Regions from separate parts of the Cellvibrio sp. GW822-FHT04B05 genome, predicted to be linked through region 4. Evidence: predicted binding sites of a transcription regulator. Region 4 holds the regulator's gene; each other region holds the start of a gene.
The links. Region 4 encodes sigma-54, which starts transcription at its own class of promoters, with help from an activator protein. Its sites were predicted from a motif close to TGGCACANNNNTTGCNNT; they were not measured.

Region 1 (7,478 bases), on a different contig from region 4:
GGGAGTGATTTTGGAAAACAACCGCGCGCTCAGGGCCGGGTTCATTGACTTCGCGGCCATTTAATACCACGCCGCCAGCGGTAGCTTTGTACAGACCGGCGACTATGTTGAGCACAGTGGATTTTCCGCAGCCGGAGTGTCCGATCAGCGAAACAAATTCGCCTTTTTTGATTTTTAAATTTACATTTTGCAGTGCGCAAAACGGACCTTTGGGAGTTGGAAATTCGATGCCGACTTTAGTCAATTCAAGATGAATCTGGCTCATGTTTTTTTCCTCTGTATTTTTGTACTTTCTATGCTGCTGGCGGACAATAAAATAATTAGGGATGCAATCCACTATTTAATCAACGTGCAATTAACAGCCGATTAGCGCACTACTGCGCTCTTGTCCCAATTCACATAGGTTTGTAGCAATAAAATAATTCGGTCGAGTAAGAAACCAATCAGGCCGATCACTAAAATGGCGAGGCAAATACGGCTTAGCGAATCGGATGAGCCATTCTGGAATTCATCCCACACAAATTTTCCCAAGCCCGGGTTTTGTGACAGCATTTCGGCGGCGATCAACACCATCCAGGCGATGCCGAGTGAAATACGCAAACCGGTAAACATCATCGGAATCGCCGACGGCAATACAATTTTAATAACATGGGTAAACCAGCCGAGGCGCAACACGCGGCTGACGTTGATCAGGTCTTTGCTCACGCCCGCAACGCCGACAGCGGTGTTGATCATGGTGGGCCAGAGTGAACACAGGCTCACAGTGAGCAGTGAAATAATGTATGACTTGGAAAACATGGGTGAGTCGGAAACATAAACAGCGCTCACTACAATTGTCACCAGCGGTAACCAGGCGAGCGGCGATACCGGTTTAAATAATTGGATCAACGGATTGAAGGCGCTGTAAAGCGGTTGGCTAAGGCCAATTAAAATACCGAGTGGAATGGCGATAATCGACGCAACAAAAAAACCGGAGAGTACCGTCACCAAACTGGTTTTAATTTTATCAAAAAAAGTAGGGCGGCCATTGAAGGTGCGCTCATCAATCTTGGCTTGCGGATCATTTGCCAGAAGTTCGGCATTGCGTTTTTCCTGGCGTTCATAAAATGTTGCTTCGCGCTCTAGTTCGGTTTTGTACTCGTCGACCAGGTTGCCCCACTGTTCATATACTTGTTTGGGTTGGGGGAAATCACCCAGTGAGGTATTGATGTTGGGGGCGGTGATATGCCACAACAAAATAAACGTGAGTAGGCCGACAGATGGCATCAACACGGTGAGCGCAACATCGCGCCATTTGATCGCTTTTAACTGTTCGAATTTCAGGGTGGCTAATGTGCTGCTCATGATCGTTTCCTCTGCTTGCTCGCTTATCCGTACACTTTTATCCACAAACCCTTATCCGGAAATACGTGGGGAGCGTATGTTTTCATTTGTTGGATACACGGTGAATCGATTAAATTTTTTCGTCGCCTTTCAAACCGATTTTGAATTTGGTGAGATATTCGTTAGGTTTGGTTGCATCAAATTGCACGCCGTCAATCCATTCGGTTTCATTCACTGCACGAATGCCCTGGAAGGTTTTAAAATCGGGGAAATCACTCGCGCTCATTTTTCCCTCTGCAATCAAGTCAGCAGCAGCTTGTTGATAAATCTCCGGTGCTACTGCTTTTTTGCCCATTTCCATATACCAGCTATCGGGTTTTGCTTCGGGGATTTGGCCCCAGCGGCGCATTTGGGTCAGGTACCAGATCGCATCGGATGTATATGGGTATGAGGCGTTGTAGCGGAAGAACACGTTGAAGTCAGGCGTTGGACGTACATCTTTGCGCTCGTATTCAAATACACCGGTCATGGAGTTGGCGATAACTTTATAATCCGCGCCGACGTAATGCGCTGCAGAAATCATTTTGGCTGCTGCACTGCGGTTGGAATTTTCTTTTTCGTCCAACCATTTCGCTGCGCGAATCATGGCTTTAACAACGCGCACGCTGGTGTTGGGATATTTCTGGATAAATTCTCTTTTTACTGCAAATACTTTATCACCCATTTTGTTATGCACGGCGATCACCGGCACACCAATGCCGCGAAACACGGCTTGTTGGTTCCAGGGTTCACCTACTGAGTAACCCTGGATAGTACCTGCCTCCATAGTTGCCGGCATTTGTGGCGGTGGTGTGACTGACAGTAAAACGTCGGCGTCAAGTTGGCCGGTGGTATCACCTTTATGCGGTGCATATACACCAGGATTAATTCCGCCGGCAGCTAACCAGTAGCGCAAACCCATATTGTGGGTTGAGACCGGAAATACCACGCCCATTTGCATTGATTTACCCGCATCCTTCAACTCAGTGACAACAGGTTTTAATGTGCTGGCACTGATGGGATGAACCAATTTTCCATCGGCGCCCACCGGCACATTCTTTTTCATTTTTTTCCAGATCTCATTGGAAACAGTAATGGCGTAGGTGTTTTGCGCCATAGTAAAAGGAATTACCAATTCCGCTTGGGTACCGTAACCGATGTTGGCGGCAACGGGCTGTGCCATCAGCATATGTGAACCATCCAGCTCGCCGGAAATAACGCGGTCAAGTACGACTTTCCAGTTGGCTTGCGCTTCGAGTTCTACAGTTAAACCCTCATCATCGAAGTAACCATTTTCGTAAGCTACTGCAAGGTCTGCCATATCGGTAAGTTTGATAAAACCAAATTTCAAATCGGTTTTTTCCGCAGGGCCAGTGGCTGCCTGCGCAACAGTAATCAAAGAAAAGGTGGTAGCAAGGACAAATATCTTTTTTGCCAAGGGCATTAACAATCGTGAAATCTTTTTCATTGTAATAGCGGTTACTTTCATTTGTGGCTCCAGGCTGCGGATGCAAACATCGGTAATAAATTCGATTTTTATTTTTTCTCTGAAAATAAAATTTAAAAAAATAATTCAGAAAATTGAAAAATTTGTGTGATCTGGTGAGTCGGTACACCAGGTCTTATTCAAACACTGTGCCAAGGTCAGTGGTGCACTTTAACGGCGCAGGGAATTTGCAGTGTTTGCGATGATTCTTTTATTTTTTGCTTGTTTTTGCACAGTGTTGGATCGCAATAAAAGTGGCTGCGTATTTTTGGTGCTGGGTTTTGTGGGTGGTTTGTGCGCCGGCAGATGCCTTATCCGGTCATGCGCGCACTTTTTTTGCGCAAAGGATAAAAGACTGTAATCGTAGGCGAGCTGGAGCCTTGCGTGCATTGGGTAGTGAAGGCATTACCTGAGAATATAAATTCTCTTTTCCCTCACGGGTTTAGCACGAATTACGTATGGTATTCGCGGCGCGCGTGGCGGCCAATTAACTCCTATACTGAAAGCTACTGATCGACCGGATTAGAGCCTAATAACAATGAAATCACTCCGTTTTTTGGTTGTATTACTCGGTTTTACACTTGCAGCCTGTACCTCCGTGGTGCAGAAAGTCCCTTTTTTGGCAGATAAAGACCCTCTGGCGACGGCTTTGTCGGGGAAATTGATTTTGGGGCGACCCTATCAGGCGAGCGAGCTGCCGGATGTGGAATTATTTGGCTTGACCAAAGAAATGCAGGTTTTTGCGGAGACAGTAACCGCGAAGATGAACCGTAGTGATGCCAAAGCAGAGGCGCTGCATAAAGCATTGATGACCTCAACTCAATATGGTGGCCGCGGTATTGTCTACAGCGCTTACAACACTATCACCGGTATCGAAGCGTTTGAGACGCGCCAGGCGAATTGCCTGAGCTACACCTTGTTATTTGTCGCTATGGCTCGCCATGTTGGCCTGACGGCGGAAGTGAATGAAGTAATTTTGCCTCCCACATGGGATATGCGTGCCGGGGATACCTATTTATTTATGCGGCATGTTAATGCCAAAGTATTTATGCCGCGCCCACAACGCACGTTTGCGCGGGTAGTGGGTACGGCTGATGTGAGCGATATAGTTGTGGATTTGGAGATGCGGCGTTTTCGTCCGCACTACAAACAACATGTGATTGGCAAGGATTTAATCGCCGCCCAATACTATTCCAATCGCGGTATGGAATTATCGGCAGAGGGCAACGCGCGCGATGCTTTTTTATATTTGCGCAAGGCTTTGTCGATGAGCGACAAGCCAAGCTATATCTGGAGCAATTTCGGCAGTTTTTATCGCCGTCAGGGTTTGTTTGCAGAAGCTGAAGCTATTTACCTGCACGGTCTCAACATCAACCCGCGCGATTACACCATCATGCACAATATGGCCGGGTTGTATAAGGAGATGGGCAATACGCAAAAATACAGTGAGTATCAAAAACGGGTGCGTATGCATCGCAATGCAAATCCCTATTTCATATTTAAGCGCGCTCAGGAAGCCCTGGAAAAAAATGATATTGATTCAGCGTTGGTGCTGATCAAAAAGGCAATCAAAAAAGAAGAAAATGAAGAGCGTTTTTATCAGTTTGCAATCACAGTTTATGAAAAGCGGGGCGATAGTGAAAGTGCGCAACACATGCGCGATAAGTTGTATCAGTTAAGCACGATCCGGTTTTGATCACATCCGTTTTGCGTGATTTAGGTGGGCGATATATTAATGTATATGCTGCACCTGTTGACAACGTTGTCCAAAAAGCTATCATTTGTGTCATTCTGCGCCACCCAGCCTGATGCGATTATGTCTCTCTACCAGGTTTCAGAAAGATATTTCGTATCCGCACGTATTCTTCAGGGATTGGTTATTGATACAGGGAGCATTGAGTACTTCCCCTCTTCTTTACCCAAATAAAGGCGATTTCTACCGGATACTAATCTATGCAGTTCCATCTATTTTTATACGATGTAAATAAAGGATTTTTCCATGTTCATGTCAGGTCTTCTCCGGTTTGTTCGAGTCTTTTGTAACAATCATTGTTGGGCAAAGATATCTTCTCCACTGTTATTTGCATTATTGATCCTGGTTTGCGGCCAGACTAATGCGGCAGCCACACTCACGATTTCCCCTCCAACGCCCGATGGCAGATTTACCGTAACCTGGAGCGCCCTTTATAACTTTGCGAGATTTAACGAAGGTTTCATGGCGTCGGGTACGACGACTATGGTGTGGGCACCGGTACAGGACAGGCCATCGGCAGGTTCCATGGCTGTGCAAAAAACACAGCCGGGTACTTATGTATATAGCTTTACCGACTGCCGTGTGGTCAGTGGCACAACGACTTGTAGCGGGGGGGCCGGTGCAAGTGTGGTTATTAACATTCCGCAGCCCACGGTCACTGCTACGCTTTCGCCAGCCACCATTAGTGAAAGTGGTACGTCGACGCTAACCTGGTCTTCGACCAATGCAACCAGTTGCAGTGCAACCGGTATCAGCGGCGTCAACAGCACTTCGGGCAATGTGACTTATTATGCACCTACGGTGATGTCCGCCGATCAGACGGTAACTATTCCTGTCACCTGTGGCAATGGCGGTGTCAGCACAACGGCTAATGCCAGCGTGGTGGTGCAGTTCGTAAATGATGCTCCCACTATTTCTTCGATTTCTGCGCGCACAATTAATGAGGATACCACTACCGGTGTAATCAGCTTTACCGTAGGTGATGAAGAAACGGCAGCAGGTGCGTTAACCGTTACAGTCTCATCCAGTAATACAGTGGTAATTCCCAATAGTAATATTTCGCTGGGTGGAAGTGATGTTAACCGTACGGTTTTGGTGACGCCGGCAGCAAACGCATCAGGTAGCAGTACCATTACCGTTACTGTGAGCGATGGTGTATCAACAGCAAGTACCAGTTTTGTTGTAAACGTAACCGCTGTAAATGATGCGCCCACCATTTCAGATATCGCCAATATTTCAATCAATGAAAATACCGGCAGTGGTGCGATTGGATTTAGTGTTGATGATATCGATACGGCTGCAAGTTCATTAACTATTGCTGCTTCGTCTAGCAATACCAGTTTGATTCCGAATGGCAATATCAGTTTGGGTGGCAGCGGTAATTCCCGAACAATTGCGGTTACGCCTATAGCGAATAAAACCGGTTCAGCGACTATCACAGTAACGGTGTCTGATGGTGCACTAACCGCGAGCGATACCTTCACTGTTACCGTTAATGATTTGCCCGCAGTATTTACCAGTATTCCAACTACCAGCAGTAATGGCATAGTGCCATTTAGTTGGAGCAACGCGCGCGAATACGTGGATATTCGGGTAAAAGAGATTTCGGGTAATTGGATTTCGCTGGTCAATCAGGGAGCCGTTTCCGGTTCCTTTACTGATACTCGAAGCCAAACGGGCACATACATATACCAGGTAATGGATTGCTATTTTTCAGGTGGACCACCGAATGGTAATCCGGTCTGTGCCGTCACTGACACCCGCCAGGTAGTAATAACATTACCGGCTCCAACAGTCAGTGCCTCCGTGTCACCAACAACAATTAACGAAGGTGCCACAGCAACATTAACCTGGTCATCGACTAATGCAACCAGTTGTAGTGCGGTCGGTATTAGTGGTGTCAGTGCTACCTCAGGTAGTGTGATTTACACGGCATCGAGTGTGATGAGTGCGAACCAGTCCATCACAATTCCCGTTACGTGTACGGGTGGCGGTGGGAGTACCACCGCAAACGCTTCGCTCACTATCAATTGGGTAAATGATGCACCCACTATCTCTGCGATTGCAGCCCAAACAATTAATGAGGACAACAGTACCGGCGCAATCAGTTTTACCGTAGGCGATGAAGAAACGGCAGCGAGTTCGTTAACTATTTCCGCATCCTCCAGTAATACCGCATTAATTCCGAACGGTAATATTGTTTTAGGGGGCAGCGGAGCCATCCGCACTATTGTTATCAACCCAGCTGCGAATGCATCTGGCAGTAGTACAATTACGGTAAATGTTAATGATGGTTCATTAACTGCAAGCACCAGTTTTTCGGTCACTGTAAATGCAGTGAATGATGCTCCCGCAATTTCTGATATCAGCAATATTGTTATTGATGAAGATACCAGTAGCGGTGCGATCGGATTTACGGTAAGTGATATAGATACGGCAGTCACTTCATTAGTGGTTTCTGCTTCATCCAGCAATACCGGTTTGATTCCAAATGCCAATATCAGTTTGGGCGGCAGTGGTGCAGCGCGCACGATAGTTGTCACTCCGGCAGCAAATGCCAATGGGACAGCAACAATTACCGTTACCGTTTCCGATGGTGCATTAACGGCAATCGATACATTTATTGTGACCGTAAATGCGGTAAATGATGCTCCGACCATCTCTTCACCGGGCAATATCACTATTAACGAAGATACCAGTACTGGAGCCCGCAATTTCACGATCAATGATGTGGAAACGGCTGTAACATCACTGGTAGTCACAGCAACGTCGAGCAATACCGCTTTAATACCCAACAGCAATCTGGTGTTGGGAGGCACTGCGGGCACCCGTAGTATTAATGTGACTCCTGTTGCCAATGCATCTGGTTCGTCAACA
Region 2 (7,478 bases), 100 kb from region 4:
TGATAGATAGATAAAGTATCTGCCCAACAATTGGTATTTTTAATACGTACTTATCTACTCTATAAGCGAGTGCTGGTGATTTCTTTACTGCTTGTTTGAATAAAAACGCTGCTCCTACAGTCCCTATCAAAATCATGAACCAATACTGCTGAGCGAGTTCTGATAGATGTAGTACAAACAAGGTAAATGCAGGAAGCTCCGCACCAAAGCTACTGAAAGTCTCAGCGAATTGAGGCACTACTTTGACAAGTAAAATACCTGTTACTACAACCGCAACTACAATAACGGCAATTGGATAGGTCATTGCTTTCTTGATCTTTGCTTTTAACGCTTCAGTTTTTTCTTTATACGTGGCGATGCGGTCAAGCATTGTTTCAAGTGCGCCAGACTGTTCACCTGCATCGACTAAATTGCAAAAGAGGTCATCAAAATATTTTGGATGCTCTCGAAGTGAATTAGCGAAACCACCGCCAGCAGCCACACTGTCACGAATACTAAGGACAAGCTTGCGTAAGTTGGGGTTCTCTAGGCCATCTGCCACAATGTCAAATGCTTGAACCAAAGGCACACCAGCTTTCATCATTGTTGCCATTTGGCGAGAAAAAACAGCAATATCTGCTGGTTTGATTGCTTTGCCGCTTGACCCAAATAAAGGTTTACCTTTTTTCGATACTGACTTGACACTAATTCCTTGCTTTGCCAGCAAAGTTTTTACGATAGTTGGGCTACCTCCATTAACTTCTCCTTGAATCTTATTACCCTTTTTATCAACACCCTTGTATACATAAGTGTTGATTGTCGTAATCTGCTTAGGCTTTACCGCAGTTTTTGATTTGGCAGCTACATTAGCTGACTTTGCTGTTGATGTTAATGCCATAGGATTAATCCTTGGTGACTCGGTTGGCCTCTTCGAGGCTTGTTAGTCCTATTGCTACTTTGCGCAATGCGGATACCCGTAGATTATTGAAGCCTGCTTCTTTTGCTGCGCGTGCAATCTGGAGGGAATTGCCGCCTTCCATTATAAGGTTGGCAATCAGTGGGGTGATGCGAACTACTTCATATACACCTAAGCGTCCTTTATAACCACCATTGCATTTTTCACAACCAACAGGGTGGAAGAGTTGGAATTCTGCGCGCGGTATGCCTATTTCGTCAAATCCCTCTTGGGTGAGAATGTCTGCTGGAATATCTGTTGCTGGCTTTTTGCAGGCTGGGCATAAGCGGCGCGCAAGCCGCTGGGCAATAATGAGGCTTACGCTGGTTGCAACGTTAAATGCAGGAACGCCCATGTTAAGCAGGCGAGTTAATGTCTCTGGTGCAGAGTTGGTATGGAGCGTTGATAGTACTAAGTGACCAGTTTGCGATGCTTTGATCGCGATCTCAGCTGTTTCCAGGTCGCGAATCTCACCCACCATGATGATATCCGGGTCCTGCCGTAAGAATGAACGTAACGCTTCAGCAAAGGTGAGGCCTACGCGGGTATTCATCTGTACCTGATTAATACCTTCAAGATTAATCTCCACCGGGTCTTCCGCTGTGGAAATATTGACTTCGGATGTGTTGAGAATATTTAGGCCGGTATATAGTGATACTGTTTTACCGCTGCCGGTCGGACCAGTAACCAGTATCATTCCCTGCGATTGTGCGAGGGCATCCATATAAAGCTGTTTTTGAGTATCCTCATAGCCTAATGCATCAATACCAAGCTTCGCAGAGCTGGGATCGAGAATACGCAGCACAATTTTTTCACCAAATAAAGTCGGCAGGGTATTAACACGAAAATCAATAGCGCGTGTTTTGGATACCTTGAGTTTAATCCGGCCATCTTGTGGCAGGCGCCGTTCAGATATATCCATTTGCGACATTACTTTCAAGCGTGCCGCCATACGAAATGCCAGATTTACCGGCGGGCGAGAAACTTCATGCAGTACTCCATCAGTGCGAAATCTAATTCGATAACTTTTTTCATAGGGCTCAAAGTGAATATCGGATGCACCTCCCTTGATTGCATCTAGCAATACTTTATTGATGTATTTGACGATGGGTGCTTCATCTGCTTCTGCCCCCGCGTCTTCATTAGTCGCCGCATCGGCAACCGATTGAACGTCCAAATCGTCCAGGTCGTCGTCCAGGCCACCAAGAGCATCCCCAAGCGACTCTTCCTGTGCATTTAAATATTTATCGATTGCTGCTTTGAGTTTGTCTGCCTCAACTAAAACGGCTTCTGTATTGATACCCGTGTTGAATTTAATCTCATCAAGGGCGTGTAAATCGGTGGGGTCAGTAACTGCAAGGAATAATCGATTGCCGCGTTTGGCAATAGGTAGGGTGTGATGCTTGCGAATGAGTTTATCGTCAACCAGCTTTTGGGGAATACTATCTGTATTCAGTGCGGCTAGATCAAATACGGGCGATCCGAACTCTTCCGAAGCTATCCGGGCAAGAGTGCGCGCATCCAAAATACCATTAGCGACAAGGTGTTGTACAAAGGGGATTTTATCTTTTTTCGCTTGTGTTATTGATTTGGTTGCCAAATCTGCATCAAGGATATTATCTGCAACCAGTCTGCGTGCGAGACCACTAAGTGATACCGGGGTTGGATTATTCATTTGTTTATATTCAGTAGTATTAAATTAGTTAAACGAAATTACCTGTTCGGTGCGCATATTACATCAACTTTAGCAGCTGGTTTGGGACTTGCTTGAGCTCATCGGATTGCTTTGAATTAGAAAATTGAAAATTGACGAAAAGTGTCACTATGTGTCTGTTTGCGTAAGCTGTTTTCGTTGATGTTTCTCTGTTGAGCGCATTTTGTATGTGGTTAATCGTTAGATAGGGCATGTTTTCACCCATGTCTCGATTTGGCATGGGGCTTGCTGAACTCTATTCGTGTTTGTTTGATCCTATCCTATCTTTCGGAGTCATATTATGAAAAAAACTATTCAACAAGGTTTTACCCTGATCGAATTGATGATCGTTGTCGCGATCATTGGTATTTTGGCTGCAGTAGCGTTGCCTGCTTACCAAGACTATATTATTCGTACAAAAGTATCTGAGGGTTTAACTTTGGCAGCTGCGGCAAAAACAGCTGTAGTTGATACTGTTTCAAGTCGTAGTACTGGTGCTATTGCTGCCCAGCCTGCTCTGGGTGACCCAGCAGCTGGCTCTTATGGTTACTCATTGCCTGCTGCAACCGAAAACGTTGGCGGAATTGCTATTAGCGCTATAGCCAACGTCGCTACTCCTGCTGCCTCTGAAGCAACAATTTCAATTACATATGCCGGCCAGGTTGCGGCTGCGTTGGGTGCTGCTAACCCTATTCTTCTCGAGCCTGGTAGTGGTGTTGTTACTGCCGGTGTTCCTGCTGCTGCAATTCTCAGTGGCTCCCCAATTGTATGGGGTTGCAGGACAACTGGCGCGACTGCGGTTGCATTCAAATATTTGCCTGCTAACTGCCGTTTCTAATAGGCTCATTAGCTAGTTATAAAAACCGCCTTCGGGCGGTTTTTTTTTGAAAGAAGTTTGAGGTGAATGTAATGACATTTCGTATTCATGCTTTTGTTATTCATCTGCTTATTTGCGTAGTAATTGCATTATTAAGTTTGGTGCTGGTTTTTCACTATTGGTATCCGGCTCCATTAGATAGGGCTACTGGTGTTACCAAAGTTTTTTTGATTTTACTGGTGTGCGATATGATTTTGGGGCCGGTATTGACTTTAATTGTTGCTAATCCACTGAAAAAGCATTTAAAAATAGATTTGGCTGTAATTGGTTTGATCCAGTTTTCCGCTTTGATTTATGGTTTATGGACAGTAGAAAATGGGCGCCCTGTATGGTTGGTATTTTCTGTAGATAGGTTTGATTTGGTGCAGTCGTATGAATTGGATAATCCTTATTACGAAAAAGCCAGTCTTCAATTTCAAAGCAAGAACTGGTTTGGTCCCCAATGGGTAGCCGCGCGTGCTCCGGCAGGAATAGAGGAAAATAATAATTTGACATTTGAAGCGTTGATTGCAGGTATTGATATTCCACAGCGACCAGATTTATATGTGGAGTTAAATGCTGAGATGCAAACATTGGTGGGAAAATCTAGACCAATTTCAGACCTGAATAAGTACAATTCTGTTGATCTTGTTGCACAAACTTTAAAAAAGTATCCACAAGCTAATGCCTTTTTACCGATGATGAGCAAGGTAAAACCAGTGACTGTATTAATTAATCGTGAGGAGGGAGATATTGTTGCAATTGTCGATTTGATTCCATGGGAGTAGTGTTAACAATTTTTGTCACAAGGGTATATTTACTGTCAAATTTATTTAAGCTTTTTATTTATCTTTATCTCTTTGTATTTGTTTTTATTGGTTTTTTTTATATTGGTATAAGTCGTGCTCTTTCATTACAACGGGAATGAGAGGTGAGTTATGAAAAAGCAGGTGAAAGGTTTTACATTAATTGAGCTAATGATGGTGGTCGCGATCATTGGTATTTTGAGTGCGGTCGCTTTACCTGCCTATCAGGATTACATTATTAGAAGTAAGGTCTCTGAAGGTTTGAGTTTGGCATCGGCTGCCAAAACTGCTGTTGTAGAAACCTATGCAAGTCGGAGTAATGGTGCAATTCCTTCCTACGCCGGGAATGGTCCTGCAGATCCTGGGTCATTTGCTTATGAATTTCCAGTTAATGGAACTGAGAACGTCCAAAGCCTTGCTATTGATGGCATTGCTGATGTGAGTGCTGTTACAGTAGGTGAGGCTACCATTAGTATCACCTACCGTAATCAAGTTGGTATTGCATTAGGGGCTGGAAACCCTATTCGTTTAGTGCCGGGGGCCGGCACAATAAGTGCGGCAGGTATTCCAACAGCAGGATTGAGTGCTAATGGATCTGTTGTTTGGGGTTGTTTAACTACAGCTGCGCATGTGGCTGCATTCAAGTTTCTGCCTGCTAACTGCCGATATTGAAGCTTAACTTATTGATTATTTTCATGCGTCAGGTGGTGCCAAAGTTTATTCCCTAAGCTGTAATTTATTGTAGCCGCATCGACAAATCCACCGCCCGACAATGCTTCGTCAATCCACCAATAGAAATAAAATCCACCCCGGTTTCCGCCGTCGGGATTAACGTTTGCTCGTTAATATTTCCCGATGCTTCCAATTTCGCTCGCCCTGCATTAATCGCTACTGCTTTCTTCATATCTTCAATATTGAAATTATCCAGCATGACGATATCTGCTCCAGCTTCCAGTGCCTGATTCAATTCAATAAAGTTTTCCACTTCTACTTCAACCGGTTTTCCCGGTGCGATGGCTCGCGCTGCTGCAACTGCATTGGCAATTCCGCCGCTGGCGGCTATGTGGTTCTCTTTGATCAGGAATGCGTCATATAAGCCGATACGATGATTATGGCAGCCGCCACAAGCGACGGCGTATTTTTGTGCGGTGCGCAGACCGGGGATGGTTTTACGTGTGTCGAGCAACTTCACATTTGTGTGCGCCACCAAAGATGCGTAGTGGTGGCTGATGGTGGCGGTGCCAGACAAGGTCTGTACAAAGTTTAATGCAGCCCGCTCGCCGCTAAGCAAGCTGCGTGCGCTGCCTTGCAGGGTGAAGAGCAGGCTGTTAGCTATAGCTTCCTGCCCATCCTCTATATGCCATATGATGTGTACTTGTGGATCGAACTGGCGGAATACCTCTTCGACCCAGGCTTTGCCGCAGAAAATACAGTTTTCGCGGGTGATGATATCGGCTTCAGCAATCTGTGCGTCAGGAATAAGCTGCGCGGTGATGTCCCCGGCACCTATATCTTCGGCGAGTGCTATCGATACGATTTCAGTTATATCTTTAGCGAGGGTGGGTAGGTTCTTGCTATATAAAATATTCATGTCAGCTGTCGAATAATTAAACACTATGAGAGTGAAAATGGATTATTTTGGCGTGATAGTCTTCGTCTAATTCCAAAACATACTTAAAAAACCCTAAGGTGCCGCATTGGTTATAGCCTTTTGTGATATGTCTCTCGATCCTATCATTTGTCTACTTAAGGCACCTTTCCCTTGGTTATACTTCAATTACGCAAGTTTTTACTAATGGTAATCAACCATGACCGAGCATATGAAATCGGACCCCAAAAAGGTCGTTCAATTGAATGTAGAGCGCAATTCTGTTGCCAATTCGCAAATAGCCTTGGCACGTTTGCCCGCTGCTATGCACACCCTGCGCGACAAAGCGCGGCAACAGTTGCAGCTCTTCCTGCGTGAATTGTTCGATAAAGTTGATGATGCCATGTTTGAGTTGGCGGACAAAGCCAATAATAATCACGACCAAAACATCTTTTTTGATTCCATGCGCGAAGTGCGTATCCGTCGCCGTGCCATGGAGACCTCATTTTTCCGCAGTATTGATATCAGTTTCGCTCAATTGCTTGATCCAAGCGCCTATCGTGATGAAAAACAATCTGGAGAAAAATCGGTTTCTTTGGATGATCTGTCGCTCGTCAAAAATGATGAGTTAGAAGAAATGGTTGCGGTTGATGGCATGGTAAATAAAGCCAATGAGCTTTTTGCCGAGCCGATCCAGCACCTCACTCTCCGTATTGATCATTTGGTGCCCACCAAGGTTTATCAGAAGAATAATCCGCTAGGTGTGGATGTTATCTGCAATGCTTTTACAGATGCGACCAAGGCATTAAATGTTGATGTAAAAGCCAAGTTGGTTTTGTTCAAGTTGTTCGACAATATCGTAATGACCAAGTTGGGCAAGCTTTTTGATGTACTTAATCAAACCCTGATTGATGCCAACATCCTGCCGTCATTGAAGCAGGACGTACGCGTGAAAAGGCCTTCAGCCACTAGCTCGACGGTCGATCAATACGGTCAAGGTATCGGTGCCCAATACGGGGTGGGTGCGCAGAAAGCCGGTGTCGAAACTGGCGGTCTGGTGCAAAGTTACGATGACCAAACCAATCAGGTCTTGCATCAATTGCGCGATCTGCTGGGAGCAAATCGTAGTGCACCGAGAGCGCAATTGCCGGGAGAGGAAATCACTACGCAGGATTTGATAAAAATTCTGTCATTGGCGCAACAACAAAATACCGTCGGCGCTCCTATTACCAGCGGCGCGCCCACTAATTTGCGTAGCTTGTTAAGTGAGTTACTACACAACGAAACCCAAACCGCAGCAGCAATTAATCAGGTTGATGATGATGTTATCAATCTGGTGAGTATGATGTTTGAGTTCATTCTGGATGATCGCAACCTCGCTGCACCGATGAAAGCTTTGATCGGACGTTTGCAAATCCCCATGGTTAAAGTGGCGATTGCCGATAAAACTTTTTTCAGCAAGGGTGGGCATCCTGCGCGTCGTTTGTTAAATGAAATGGCAATGGCCTGCTTGGGCTGGCAGGAGTCCAGTGAAGAGAATCAGCGTAAAGACAGTCTCTTTAATAAAATGGAAGAAACTGTGCGTTCGATTTTGACTGAAT
Region 3 (7,478 bases), 120 kb from region 4:
TGTTGAATATTGTCATGTTGGGGTTCGCTCCGCTCACCACCAACCTACGTCCGTGTTTTAATTTTCCTCAAGCACCAGCAACAAATCCCCCGCATTCACCTGCTTGCCGGGCGCGCAGTGCACTGCGCTGACTTTTGCTGCGCGATCTGCATAGACAGAAAACTCCATTTTCATCGCCTCAACAATTAATAACGGTTGGTCGATTTCTACCAATTGGCCTGGCTCAACCAATAATTTCCAAATATTGCCGCTGATATCGGCAGTGATTGGATGACCATCCACTTCAATCGGACCAGTCGATACTTTGACTTGCAATGCAGCATCGACTTGTTTTTCTTCGTCGGCTTGCCACAGCGCAACTTCTTTGGTGAAAGCGGCTTGTTGTTTGGTTTTAAATTCGGCAATGCTGGCGGCGTTGTCTTGCAGGAATTGTTCGTGCTCCGCGAGACTGAAATAATCTTCTTCAATGCGCAGGCTCAAACGGCCTTCGCGGAATGCTTCGCGTTGTGCAGTGAGTTCTTCTTCGGTAACTTCGTAATAACGCACGCGATCAAAGAATTTCAGCAGCCATGGCTCGCCATCTTTGAATACCGGGTTTTTCAGGAATTTATTCCAGATAGGTAATGTGCGACCGACCAATTGGTAGCCGCCTGGAGAATCCATACCGTAAATACACATGTAGACGCCGCCGATTCCCACAGTGCCTTCAGCGGTGTAAGTGCGTGCCGGATTGTATTTGGACGTGAGTAAACGATGGCGTGGATCAACCGGTACTGCGCAAGGTGCACCGAGATATACATCACCCAAACCTAACACCATGTAGCTGGTTTCAAATAGAATTTGTTTGACTTGATCAACTGAATCCAGGCCGTTAATGCGACGCATAAATTCGGTGTTGCTTGGCAGCCATGGCGCGGTGTCGCGCACGGATTGGCGGTAGCGGGCAACTGCATCCAACGTTGCTGAATCTTCAAATGCCATCGGCAGATGCACAATACGGCTGGGCACTTTGGTGTTGCGAGCATCGCCCAGTGTTTCTTCGATGACCAATAACTGATTGATTAATTGCTGTTGGTGAATAACGCGGCTGTCGTAATTAATTTGCAGTGAGCGCACCCCGGGTGATAATTCAATTACACCTTCAATCGGTGATGCTTTTAATGCTTCCATCAATGCATACACACGCAGACGCAAACTCAATTCAAGAATGTTGTCGCCGTACTCCAATAAAATATATTTATCACCCGCCTGGCGATAACTCACCAATGGACGGTTGCCCTGTGGTAGAAGTGCAGCAAGGATACATTCGGAAATCGTATTTTCCGGTTTAACAATCGGGATAGGCAGGACAGCCGGCTGTACACTCAGGTTTTCAATCGCGCGATCAATCGACAACTCCAGCGCCAGGGCTGTATCAAAACTCAAACGTTTAAAGCGAATTTTATCGCCGGGTTTTACCTGGCCTACTTTCCATAATTCAGCTTTTACGATGGTCACCGGGCAAACAAATCCGCCGAGGCTGGGGCCGTCTTTGGTGAGGATCACGGGCATATCGCCGGTGAAATTAATTGAGCCAATTGCGTATTCAGTATCGTGAATATTGGATGGATGCAAACCGGCTTCGCCGCCATCGCTGCGAGTCCAGGTTGGTTTTGGTCCGTTCAAGCGGATGCCTAAACGGTTGGAATTGTAATGCACTTCCCACGCTGTGGAGAAAAACATGTCAATCGCTTCGGCTTTGAAAAAATCCGGCGCGCCGTGTGGGCCGTAAAGCACACCGATTTCCCATTCATTAGGATAGGTAGGAATCAATTCAGCGGGTGCAGCTGCCGCGTCATAAACCGGGGCCGGAGTCGTGCAAGCGACAATTGCCGGATTACTAATCGGTAACATATCCGTTGCGCGCAATGTGCGACCGGCATGGCCACCAAATTGACCCAGTGCAAATGTAGAGCGACTGCCTAAATAAACCGGCACATCAAAACCGTTGCGTACGGCAAGGTAACCGCGACAACCTTGATCGGCTTTTCCAATTTCAAGAATTTGTCCGGCTTTAATGGCTACCGGTTGCCAGAAAGGAATTAATTCGCCATCGATTTTTGCCGGTGATGTAGCACCGGTGAGTGCAATAGTTGCGTCGCGATGGAATTTTAATTTCGGTCCGATAATAGTGTATTCAAGCGCGGCAGCGCTTTCATGATTGCCGACGATGCGGTTAGCCAAACGAAACGCATAGTCATCCATTGGACCTGAAGGTGGAACACCAATGCTCCACAAACCGACGCGACCGGGATAATCCTGCACGCTGGTATAGGTGCCGGGATGTAATACTTCAACCACCGGCGCTTGATATTCAAAACCGGCTAATTTGTTGGTGGCAACATCGCCGCTGCCAAAAAAATCCGAGTTTATAATCTGGCGCAAATAATCCAGATTGGTCGCAATACCTGCTGCACGGGTTTCATTCAGTGCTGTACTCATTTTACTAATTGCATCAGCGCGATCTTTGCCGTACACAATAATTTTCGCGATCATTGGATCGTAATAAGGTGATACTTCAGTGCCGGTTGAAACCCAGGTGTCGATACGTGCAGATTCTGAAAATACCACATCAGTCAATACCCCCGGTGACGGTTGGAAATCGCGCACCGGATCTTCGGCATACAAACGCACTTCGATGGCGGCGCCTTTTGGAGTGATATCGATATCCAGTTTCGGCGGCGTGCCAGCGGCGGTAAGAATCATCCACTCGACCAAATCTACACCGGTGCAAGCTTCAGTGATGGGATGTTCAACTTGCAAACGGGTGTTTACTTCTAAAAAGTAAAAAGCATCGCGTGCGCCATCGTAGATATATTCAATGGTTCCCGCCGAGCGATAATTGACTGCTTCACCCAAACTTTTTGAGGCAGCTAATAATTTATCGCGTGTGGCAGCCGGTAAATTTGGTGCGGGCGTTTCTTCTACTACTTTTTGGTTGCGGCGTTGCAGTGAACAATCGCGCTCGCCCAGTGCAAGTACATTGCCATTGCCATCGCCAAAAATTTGTACTTCAACGTGACGTGCGTTATCGACAAAACGTTCGAGAAATACACCGCTATCGCTGAAAAAGTTTTGCCCTAAACGTTTTACGCTTTCATACGCAGCGATTAATTCAGCTTCGTTGTTGCAACGTGTTAAACCTATGCCACCACCACCGGCAGTGCTTTTTAACATGACCGGATAACCGAGTTCGGCTGCGGATGTGACTGCTTCATCAACCGAACTCAATAAGCCGGTTCCGGGAGTAAGCGGCACTCCGGCTTTTTCGGCAATTTCACGTGAAGTGTGCTTCAAACCGAATTCGCGAATTTGTGCAGGAGTAGGACCGCAAAACGCGATACCTTCTGCTTCACACTGCTCGCAAAATTTGGCGTTTTCCGAGAGGAATCCGTAACCGGGAATAATTGCTTGCGCGCCGGTTTCCTTTGCGGCAGCGAGGATTAAATCTGCCTTCAAATAACTTTCTGCGGCCGTATTACCACCAAGGCAAATTGCTTTATCACAGGCAGTGACATGCGCTGAATTGCGATCTGCATCGGAATAAACTGCAACCGATTCGATGCCCATTTTTTTCAGGGTCTTGGCAATGCGCACCGCGATTTCCCCACGGTTGGCAATAAGTACGGTCTTTAACATGATTCTTCTCCGGCTGTAATTCTGGTTTGCGTAGGTTGGGCAGCCATGCCCAACACTCAGGATTAACATTTGTTGTTTTTGTTGGGCATGGCTGCCCAACCTACGCATCATCTTTGCAGCGACTTTATATAAGCCCGCCATCCACCTAAATGCGTAATATCGGTTGCGCCATTCACAGCTGCGCCCTCGCAAATAAAACCTTTTACTTCGCGTCCATCGTGCAAACTCAAAGTACCCATACCGAGTGGAGCGGGAATCAGTGCGACAAAACTGCCGAAGTGCTGCACTGGCACATCCCACAATTCCACAATAATTTCTGCTCCTTCTGCTGAGCGAATCAAACCAGGTTTTGGTGGCGTGGTATTCGGTAAGGCAACTAAACGGTAATTGTTTGCGGTGTAGGTGCTCTCAACAAAAAGTGCATTGCGCTCTTGCAACTGCACATTGAGTGGCATGCCGGTCAAATGGGCACCAACAACTGCCAAGCGAACATAACCTTGCGGCGGCGTGTTTTTAATCGTTAATGCCGGTGTCGGTTTGTTGGTTGCACCAAGCGGCAAATGCACGCTGCTGTGCCATTTTTTTCCGAATGCTGCGAGTGCTGCGTCTTGCCATGCTGGGGCGATTAAGGTGATACCAAATGGCAAGCCATCGGCGCGCATAGCAGCGGGTAATGCGAGCGCAGAGCAATCGGCGAGGTTGACAAAATTGGTATAGGTGCCGAGTTGGCTATTAATACCAATAGGATCAGCTGCGACTTCGGCAATGCTTGGATGACGCGGTGAAGTGGGAACCAACAGTGCATCAACATTGCTCATTAATGTTTTGATTTCACGTGCAAGATCGGCACGGCGATATTCAGCGCGATACGCATCTGTTGCAGAAAAATGAACTGCCTTTTCAATAATACCTCGCACAATATCATTCATATCATCGGCATGATCTTGCATAAAATCGGCGATAGCGGCGTGGCGTTCTGCAACCCATGGGCCGCCATACAATAATTGCGCGAGCGTAAACATTGGAGTGAAATCAATAGTGACTAATTCGGCACCGAAGGCAGAAATGTTTTCCAATGTTTCCAACCAGGCAGCTTCGGCTTGTGCATCACCAAACCAATCCGGCGCAGAGGGAATACCAAAACGTGGCTTGTTAGAGAAATAATTCGCGGCGGCAGGTGCAATGCGTGAATAACCGTCGGCCGCATCAAATCCTTCCATTACAGTTGCAACTGTTTCTGCATCATCAACGGTGAGCGCAAAAATCGAAATGCAATCCAGGCTGCGGCATGCCGGCACAACACCTTTGGTGCTGAAGCGACCTTTAGTGGGTTTTAATCCAACAATATTGTTGAAGCCGGCAGGTACGCGGCCAGAACCGGCGGTGTCCGTTCCCAAGCTAAACGGTATTAGCCCTTGCGCGACTGTGGTGGCGGAGCCGGAGCTGGAACCGCCGGAAACGTAATCTGCTTTAAATGAATTGGGCACGGCACCGTAGGGTGAACGTGTACCGACCAAGCCAGTGGCAAATTGGTCGAGATTGGTTTTGCCGAGCACAATTGCTCCGGCTTGTTTGAGCCGCGCTATTGCGGTGGCATCGGCTTCGGGTATGTAAGTGAATGCAGGGCACGCGGCGGTAGTGGGAATACCTGCAACATCGATATTGTCTTTCACTGCGAAAGGCACACCGTAAAGCGGAAGGCTGACTGAATCGCCCAGGATTTCCAGTGCATCTAATTGCGCATCCAATTCAGCGGCAGAGACGATATACATCCAGGCGGTATCATCTGCTTTAAGTTGCGCGCGCAATAATTGCAATACATTACGCGCGGTCAGTCCTTTGCTGCGATAAGCGTTCAACCATTCGTTGATGGTCCAACCGGTTGTTACAAAATCTGGCGACTGCGTCATTATCGTTCCTGCATACCGTTCTTAAAATAACCTTGGGCTTAAATACAATCTTGGATACAAGTTTGTATTCAGCAGAAACTATGCCAACAGAAATTTGCGTGCCCAGCACAGTTAAATGGAATGCATAAAATCCTTTTTATTCAATGAGTTAAATGACGTAAGAAAATAAGGTTAAGCGGGATTTGGATGAGGCTTTGGGGGAAGTTTTATGCGCTGAATGTGTGCGTCTAAATTCTTCTGACGGGCTAACTTGGTGCGGGTAGTTCTCGTTTTCATATCTCAATTTTCATGAATATTGAGATATGAAAGTATTTCCACTATAGTTCATCTCAATATTTTTAGTTTTTGAGATGAATTGAAATGATCAAGCGGCCTCCTCCGCATAAGTTACCAAATAATCCTTGGCTATATGTTAGTGAAAATCATGAGCCTGACATGATGGATTATTTAGCTTTCTGGCATCCGGTAGATGACAAAGGCCGATACCTTCACTTTGATGAATTCCGTCATCGGGTGCCAAAACATCTGAAGGTAGATTTAGCTTGGGCTTTGACTAAGGATGCGCGAAGGTTTAAAGAATCGCAGTATTTGATTGGCTTAGGTGACCAAAAGAGTGTTTGTAAATATATTGAAACTTCACTTATTCAAAAAACCAAAACCTTGGTCGATCAATCTACTACTACCGCTGCTTTGGAATGGGCAAATAGAAAAATAGGTGAGGAGCAGAACCTCTCCTATGTGCTGGAAGACCTATTTGAAGATGAGCCCATCAGTAGTAGTCAATTGGAAGGTTCGGCTACAACCACCTTGATTGCAAAAGATATGATCAAGAGAAAACGTGAACCGCGCAGCATTGACGAAAGAATGATTGCTGGCAATTTTAAAATGATGCAGTTTATATGGGATAAACGGTCATTACCTTTAACTACTGATCTAATAAGAGAGTTACATTCTATTGGTGTAGCAGGCATAGATAATGAAAAGTACGCTCCCGGTGTTTTTCGGTTGACTGACAATGTGGTTGTTGAAGATCGAGATGGAAATATCGTACATCAACCACCTCCAGCTGTTGGACTTGACAACCGTTTGCAATCACTATGCGACTGGATGAATACCGATCATGATGAAATAGAAAGTCAAAGTTATATCCATTCACTGATAAAGGCTATTTGTGTTCATTTTGCAATAGGCTATGAGCATCCGTTCAATGATGGGAATGGTAGAGTTGCACGCGCATTGTTTTATTGGTTTATGTTTAAAAAGGATTACGGTGCGTTCCGCTACATATCAATTAGCAATTTGTTGAAAGAAGCTGCTACGCAGTATGGTAAGTCTTATTTGTATACAGAAACTGACGAAATGGATATGACCTATTTTATCGAGTATCAATGCTCTGTGATTATGCGTGCTGTTGCTGCGTTTAAATCACACTGTCAAAAAACTGTTGATAATATTGAATCTTTTAATAAGTGGCTATTTAATTCGGGCATTTATGGAAAACTTAGCGAAAAACAAAAGATTGTTTTTCAAGTTGCAAAGAGCAGCCCGAATACAATTTTTACTGCGAGATATATTGAAGAGAAATTGAGCTGTTCTTATAACACCGCTGCAGCCGTCTTAAATGGCTTGGTCGATCTCAATTTTTTTGACAAACAAAAAGACGGTAAGGAATGGATTTATTCATTGTGTGATAAACAAGATATTCAGAAAAACTGGATTTCCTAAAAAACTGTTAGGGATTTATATATGACCATGAATTGGAACCAATTGCTCTGTGCTGACCGGTTGGGTAAGCGCACGGCAAAACACGAGGAAGGGCGCTCGCCTTTCCATTCGGATCACGACAAAATTATTTTCTCCGGTGCATTTCGTCGCCTTGCGCGCAAAACG
Region 4 (7,478 bases):
TGAGCGGCCCGCATATCGACTACGATCTGGTTAAAGAAGTAATGAAGGCCGCCGGCAATAATACCGCCAGTGGTGGTGGCCAGCGCATTGAAATCGTAATTCCACCCAAAGGTGGCAAAGCCGGTGACGACATCAAGATTATTTCGCCAAGCCAGTCCCAAAGCCCGGCATCAGCCAGTTCGTCCGCCGCCTCATCAACCGCATCATCAGACTGATACCTTATGCCCAGCTTGCACGCGCGCCATCTCGCCAAAAGTTACAAAAAACGCCAGGTTGTAATTGATGTTTCGATCACCGTGGAAAGCGGCCGCATCGTCGGCTTGCTCGGCCCCAACGGCGCCGGTAAAACCACCTGTTTTTATATGATTGCCGGCCTGGTTCCCGCTGATAATGGCACCGTGTTGATCGATGACCGCGATATTACCCAGCTACCGATTCACGGCCGCGCCCGCGCCGGTATTGGTTATTTGCCGCAAGAAGCATCGATTTTCCGCAAGCTGACGGTCGCCGATAATATTATGGCGATCCTTGAAACACGTCATGATCTCGACCGTCAACAGCGCCAGCAAAAGCTTGAATCGTTGTTGAATGAATTTCACATCACCCATATCCGCGACAGCTTGGGTATGGCGCTGTCCGGTGGTGAACGCCGCCGGGTAGAAATTGCCCGCGCATTGGCGACCGACCCCAAGTTCATCCTGCTCGATGAACCCTTTGCCGGTGTTGACCCTATTTCGGTGAATGACATCAAGGAGATTGTCCGCCATCTGAAAGATCGCGGTATCGGTGTGCTTATCACCGATCACAATGTGCGTGAGACGCTGGATATTTGCGAAACCGCTTATATTGTCAGTGAAGGCCATATCATTGCCGAAGGCGATGCCGAGACAGTGCTAAGCAACAGCAAAGTGCGCCAAGTCTATCTGGGTGAAAATTTCCGCTTGTAAACACCTCTTTAACTAGTCGCCTTAAGTGTTACCGACCGCCCGTCACCAGCACAATAGACCCCACATAAACGACTTGACAAGTAACAATCTTTGCCCATTAGGCATAAAGCTTGCTTAAGCTTATTGCTTGCGCGGCCAACCCTGACTAAACTCCACATAACTGATGTTTTCCATCCTGCGTTATAAGGGTTTGTCGTTCACATAATGAAGCAATCTCTCCAGCTTAAACTCGGCCAACAGCTGACCATGACTCCGCAATTGCAGCAGGCGATCCGCTTGCTGCAATTATCGACGTTAGACTTGCAACAAGAAATCCAGGAAGCACTCGAGTCCAATCCAATGTTGGAGATCGAAGAAGCTTTTGATTCGCCCAGCGCCGCCAACGAATATGAAGGCAGTGAGTTAGATAAAGCGGATTACACCCGTCAACTGGAAATTGCTGCCGAAGCCGGCGCCGATAATGGCACTGATTTCACTGCCAGCGAAAGTTACTCCGCCACCGCCGATAATAATTACGCCGAGAGCAATAGCTATTCGGAAGGTGAAAGTTTTGGCGAGGGCGAAAGCTTTGGTGAAAGCGAATCCTTCGGCGATTCCGATGTCTATGGCGACGGAGATAGTTTTAGCACTGACAATGGCGAATGGAATGAATCAATCCCCAGCGATTTGCCGGTAGACACCAGTTGGGATGACGTTTACCAATCCTCATCCAGCAGCAGCTCAAGCAATTACGACAACGAAGACAATGACTTCGAAAGCCGTCGCGCGGCTACTGACTCACTCTACGATCATTTGATGTGGCAACTGAACCTGACACCTATGTCGGATCGCGACCGCGTATTGGCGATGGCCATTATCGATGCGGTAGAACCCAGTGGCATGCTATCCATCACCGTCGAAGAAATTTTTGAAGGTATGCGCGGCGATTTCGAAGAGCTTGAACTCGATGAAGTCGAAGCGGTACAACACCGCCTGCAACAATTCGACCCCTGCGGCGTGTGCAGCCAAAATCTCTCCGAATGCCTGCTGGTGCAACTGCAACAACTCGATCCTAAAACGCCATTCCTGGATTCAGCCAAGTTAATCGCCAGGCAATATTTACCAATACTCGGCAGCCGCGATTATCGCCAGTTAATGCGCCGCACCAAACTCAAGGAAGCAGAACTCAGCATCGCTGTAGCGCTAATCCAAAGCTTGAATCCGCGCCCGGGCGATATGATTGCGAGCGGCGACACGGAATATGTTATTCCCGACGTGTTTGTTGAAAAACGTGATGGCCGCTGGATAGTTGAACTAAATCCGGATATTGCACCACGCCTGCGGATTAATTCGGACTATGCTTCTATGGTGAAGCGCGCCGATTCCAGCACTGACAACACCTTCCTCAAAGATAACCTGCAAGAAGCACGCTGGTTCCTGAAGAGCTTGCAGAGCCGCAATGAAACCTTGCTGAAAGTAGCGAGTTGTATTGTGGAAAAACAACGCGGCTTCCTGGACTACGGTCCTGAAGCAATGAAGCCATTGGTGCTACACGATATTGCTGAAATTGTAGAAATGCATGAGTCTACTATTTCGCGTGTCACCACGCAGAAATATATGCATACACCGCAAGGGATTTTTGAGCTGAAATATTTCTTCTCCAGCCACGTAAGTACTGATAGTGGCGGCGAATGCTCATCAACTGCGATTCGCGCGATTATTAAAAAATTGGTGAGCGCAGAAAACCCCAAAAAACCTTTGAGCGACAGCAAAATTACCGATCTGCTCGCCGAGCAAGGTATTCAAGTGGCGCGCCGTACCATTGCGAAATATCGCGAGTCCCTCAATATTCCACCGTCGAACGAGCGTAAAACTATTTAATACATTACTGGTCACTTGTAGTGCGACGGTTTTTCGAATGTAGTTGAATGTTGAATATTGAATAAAGTTCGGATCATAAATTCACAGATGTAATAGAGGTTGTGCAGGTTGCAACTGTTTTATTTCTAGCGAGAGGAAGTATCTATGCAAATAAATATCAGCGGTCGCCATGTAGAAGTTACCGATTCAATGAAAGAGTATGTCACCAGTAAACTGGAGCGCCTGACCCATCATCACGATCGCATCACCAGCACACACGTTATCCTCTCAGTCGACAAACTTATTCAAAAGGCAGAAGCCACCATTCACGTAAGCGGCAAAGATGTACATGCCGACGCGTCCCATGACGATCTTTACGCCGCAATCGATTTACTGACCGATAAGCTTGATCGCCAATTAATTAAACACAAAGAAAAAATGCGCAGCCATCGCTAATCGGCGCATGCACCAACCTGTTAACTGAACCTGTGCTGTCATCGCCATAAGCGATGACCACATTATCCAGCGAGAGATGCCCGGCATCACCCAGTCATGCAAATTCAAAATCTGATCACCCCTCGCCGAACCCTCTGCGGTGTCGAAGGCGGCAGTAAAAAACGCGCGCTGGAGTTGCTAGCCAACACCATTGCGCAGGACATTCCCGAAATTGATGCCGATGATTTATTTCGCCGCCTGATTGGCCGCGAACGTCTGGGCTCGACCGGCATTGGCCACGGTATCGCCATTCCCCACTGCCGCGCTGAACATTGCAACGGCACCGTCGGGGCGCTGATCACGTTGATAGACCCGATTGATTTTGATGCAATCGACTCACAACCCGTCGATATATTGTTTGCCATGTTAGTGCCGGAAGATGCCCATAGCGAACATTTGCAAACCCTCGCGGCACTTGCCGCAGCTTTGAATAATGCCGATTATCGCCAAACCCTGCGCGCCGCCAAAAGCAATGAAGCGCTCTACCAAGCGGCACTCGCCGCTCCTTAACAGGACCAATTATGCATCTGGTGATTGTCAGCGGCCTTTCCGGCTCAGGTAAAAGTACAGCACTGCATGTCCTTGAGGATGTGGGGTTTAACTGTATCGATAACCTGCCTGTCAGCCTATTGCCCGCACTGGTGGCCCAGATCCAGATTCATAAAGATGACCAACATCGCTTTGCGATTGGTATTGATGTGCGCAATGCATGGCAAGATTTGTCAATCTTCCCACAAATGATCAGTACCCTTAAAGAAGCGCACCTGCCATTCCAGACACTGTTTCTGGATTCACAACCCGCCGTACTTATTCAGCGTTTTAGTGAAACCCGACGCAAGCATCCGCTGTCAGATAAACACACCAGTTTAGAAGAGGCGATTGCTGCTGAACAAACTCTACTAGAGCCTATTCGCGACAGTGCAGATCAAGTGATTGATACCAGTCATTTGAACCTGCACGAGTTGCGCGACCTGGTGAAAGAACGAGTAGTTGGCCGCAGCGAATCGACTATGGCAATCCTGTTTGAATCTTTCGGATTTAAACACGGAGTTCCCGTGAATGCCGATCTGGTATTCGATGCGCGTTGCCTGCCCAATCCGCATTGGAAACCCAACCTGCGGCCGCAAACTGGCAAAGACCAGGAGGTTATCGACTTCCTGGAAGAGCAGGTGACAGTGAAGGAAATGTACGACGACATCGAGCATTACCTCACTCGCTGGTTGCCGCGTTACCAAGCCAATAACCGCAGCTACATTACCATCGCGATTGGCTGTACCGGGGGCCAACACCGCTCTGTGTATCTATCGGAGCGGTTACAAAAACATTTCGACCACAGTTTTAGCGATGTCCAGGTTCGCCATCGCGATATTAACAAGCACAAAAAACACTAGATTATGCAGACTGAAACTCTCGATATCATCAACAAACGCGGCTTGCACGCACGCGCTGCCGCCAAACTGGCCACCCTTGCCAACCGGTTTGAGGCAAAAGTATCCGCTCGCGTGGGCGAAGGTAGCTGGGCCGATGCCAAGAGCGTTATGTCATTAATGCTGCTTGCCGCCAGCTGTGGCACAACCCTGGAGGTCAGCGCCGAAGGTGATGATGCCGACGCTGCAATTTGCGCCATACGTGCGCTGATTGCCGATCGCTTTGAAGAAGGCGAATAAACGAACTATCGTTATAACAGTAACCTGCGCACCCGGTTAATGGTAAAAGCGGTTGTTGTTGTTGCTTTTCTGCACTAAGCTGCGCGACCTTTTCCGGCTCAGCGACCATCCACGGCATCCCAGCCTTGGTGTCCAAGCGCCAGCTGTTATATCCAATTGCGCCCTGCGCGCGCCAGGTACAGTAATTTTTATGGCCTACAACTACGACGACATCAATCCCGATGATTACATCCTGAGCAAATCGCAGGTAAAACGCGATATGCACGCTTTACAAGCGCTGGGTGAAAGCCTGATTGATATGAATGAAAAACAGCTCGCCAGCATTCCGCTGAGCGATACCATGCTCGACGCTATTTATATCGCGCGCAAATTACCGCCCAAAGAAGCCCGCCGCCGCCAAGTGCAATACATCGGCCGGTTGATGCGTGAAGGCAATCATGAGGAAATCAAGGCAGCGGTTGATAAAATGCAAAACCGCAGCGATCTGTACATCCATCGCCAGCATCAAATCGAGCGCTACCGCGATCTGTTGATTGAAGGTGACAAGCAAATATTCCAAACGCTGGTAACTTCTTGCCCCGGCATTGATGTGCAGCACCTGCGTCAATTAGTCCGCAGTGCGCAAAAAGAGCGCGAAGAAAACAAGCCACCCGCAAGCGCACGCAAATTGTTTGCGTTTATTCGTGAACAACTCGAACTGCAAGATTAAAAAATTGCAGGGATAAAAAAGCCGCTGATTTCAGCGGCTTTTTTTCGACTTAATTTAGGTCGAAATACTTATTTTAGGGCAGAACATCTTCATCTTGAGCATACAAATTACTGCCAACAATGCTTTACCAGCAGTTAACAGATATTAACTGGAGCTTATAATTGGCGCTCAATTACACTGCGGCATTCTTGTTTCTGCGGGCATAATTGATGAATAACAATCGGTTTTACGAAATAGATTTACTGCGCCTTGTTTCAGCAGTTCTGGTAGTGCTATTTCACTACACCTTTGTCGGATCAGTGTTGGATTTTGCGCCGGCGCCACGCACTGATGCATTTGGTGAGTACGGGCGCTACATGTATTTGGGGATTAATTTCTTTTTTATCATTAGCGGTTTCGTGATTTTACTCAGTGCCGAGGATGGTAAGCCGCGCGAATTTATTGTTTCGCGCTTTGTGCGTCTTTATCCCGCCTATTGGTTGTGCGTCATATTGACGGCGGGCGCTGCCGTGCTGTTTAACCAACCGGCATTTCAGGTGAGCTGGTCGCATTTTCTCGTCAACCTGACCATGTTGCAGAATGGGTTTGATGTGCCCCTGGTGGACGGTGTTTATTGGACGCTGTGGATTGAATTAAAATTCTACGCGCTCGTGTTAGTAATGGTTTGGTTACGATTGCTGCGCTTCTTACCCTGGTTTTGCGGTGCCGTACTGATTGCATCCATCATCGCACTGGGAACACCACTGGCCGCCAGCGTTGAAACATTCGTTGCCGGTTTTCCGCACTGGGCGGGTTATTTTGCCTGTGGTTGCGTGCTCTATCTGGTGAGATCGCGCGGCTTCCAGTGGGGCTACGGTGTACTCCTGTTGCTAAGCGTAATCTTCTGCGTGCGTCAAAATCAGGTGTTTACTGAACTGATGATCGGTTGGTACAAAACGGATTTCAATGTGTGGGTATCCGTCATATCAACGCTGCTATTTTTTGCAATTATGGCGGTGATTGCCCTGCGTAAAACCGGACTGTTATGCGACCCGCGTTTTTATTATCTGGGCGTGCTGACTTATCCGCTGTATCTACTGCATGAGAATATTGGTTTTATGATGTTTAATGCCTGGCATGACTTGATGCCGGGATGGGTGTTAGTTACCGGCGTGGTGATATTCATGCTGATTGCGGCTTGGCTAATCCATCGTTGTGTCGAGAGACCACTACAAAAAGTCTTAAAGCGTGCACTGCTGCCTAAAACTGAAATCCAAAAATAAAAACAACATTGAAAATTTATAAAAAATGCCAGCTCTTTTAGGAGCTGGCTTTTTTATGCGAGATAATTATCACTTTCCTGATTCCCATGCGGGCTTAGAAACGGTATTTCATGCCCACGGTCGCACTGCGGGTATCACCGAAATCAGAATAGCCCCACATAGAACGGTTGTAGATTTCATCAAACAGGTTATCAATGTTAAGTGAAACCGAGAACGAATCGTTAACAGAGTAACGAGCCATTACATCCACCAACCAATAAGATGGTTGTTCTTGTTTTACCGCAATTGCTTCACCCGTTGTGCTGATCGCAGCTGGGACGATGGCATCACCGTAAGAATAGTTTTGCCAACGGGCACTGGCGCCAAGGGTTAAACCACTAATAAAGCTGTAGCTGTTAGTGATTTTAAATTGCTTGGTGGGCAAATAAGTCTGCCGAGGATTACCTTCTTTATCTTCCGCCTTATTGTCGGTGTAACCGCCGCTGATATTCCAGCTCTCAGTCAATGCTCCGGCAATTTCCACTTCATAACCATCGGTTTTGATCCCGTCGATACTTTC

Region 1: AC1RJL_RS09485 (CmpA/NrtA family ABC transporter substrate-binding protein) is a predicted target of sigma-54. The motif match lies at 2,986-3,003, and genes of this name have one in related genera.
Region 2: AC1RJL_RS01785 (pilin) is a predicted target of sigma-54. The motif match lies at 2,863-2,880, and genes of this name have one in related genera.
Region 3: atzF (allophanate hydrolase) is a predicted target of sigma-54. The motif match lies at 5,657-5,674, and genes of this name have one in related genera.

What each region holds. Positions count from the first base shown of each region.
Region 1 covers NZ_JBXAMU010000002.1:908,733-916,210, reverse strand. The annotation lists gene AC1RJL_RS09495 (ABC transporter ATP-binding protein) at 1-265, opposite strand, end outside; gene AC1RJL_RS09490 (ABC transporter permease) at 367-1,344, opposite strand; gene AC1RJL_RS09485 (CmpA/NrtA family ABC transporter substrate-binding protein) at 1,454-2,806, opposite strand; gene AC1RJL_RS09480 (transglutaminase domain-containing protein) at 3,387-4,544, shown strand; gene AC1RJL_RS09475 (tandem-95 repeat protein) at 5,064-7,478, shown strand, end outside.
Region 2 covers NZ_JBXAMU010000001.1:448,607-456,084, forward strand. The annotation lists gene AC1RJL_RS01775 (type II secretion system F family protein) at 1-877, opposite strand, end outside; gene pilB (type IV-A pilus assembly ATPase PilB) at 882-2,609, opposite strand; gene AC1RJL_RS01785 (pilin) at 2,929-3,465, shown strand; gene tfpZ (TfpX/TfpZ family type IV pilin accessory protein) at 3,537-4,271, shown strand; gene AC1RJL_RS01795 (pilin) at 4,422-4,961, shown strand; gene nadC (carboxylating nicotinate-nucleotide diphosphorylase) at 5,026-5,880, opposite strand; gene AC1RJL_RS01805 (DUF1631 domain-containing protein) at 6,098-7,478, shown strand, end outside.
Region 3 covers NZ_JBXAMU010000001.1:667,453-674,930, forward strand. The annotation lists gene uca (urea carboxylase) at 58-3,678, opposite strand; gene atzF (allophanate hydrolase) at 3,786-5,588, opposite strand; gene AC1RJL_RS02705 (Fic family protein) at 6,024-7,313, shown strand; gene AC1RJL_RS02710 (deoxyguanosinetriphosphate triphosphohydrolase) at 7,335-7,478, shown strand, end outside.
Region 4 covers NZ_JBXAMU010000001.1:550,373-557,850, reverse strand. The annotation lists gene lptA (lipopolysaccharide transport periplasmic protein LptA) at 1-215, shown strand, start outside; gene lptB (LPS export ABC transporter ATP-binding protein) at 222-947, shown strand; gene AC1RJL_RS02220 (RNA polymerase factor sigma-54) at 1,152-2,807, shown strand; gene hpf (ribosome hibernation-promoting factor, HPF/YfiA family) at 2,952-3,242, shown strand; gene ptsN (PTS IIA-like nitrogen regulatory protein PtsN) at 3,339-3,791, shown strand; gene rapZ (RNase adapter RapZ) at 3,803-4,672, shown strand; gene AC1RJL_RS02200 (HPr family phosphocarrier protein) at 4,676-4,948, shown strand; gene yjgA (ribosome biogenesis factor YjgA) at 5,139-5,657, shown strand; gene AC1RJL_RS02190 (acyltransferase family protein) at 5,867-6,919, shown strand; gene AC1RJL_RS02185 (TonB-dependent siderophore receptor) at 7,014-7,478, opposite strand, start outside.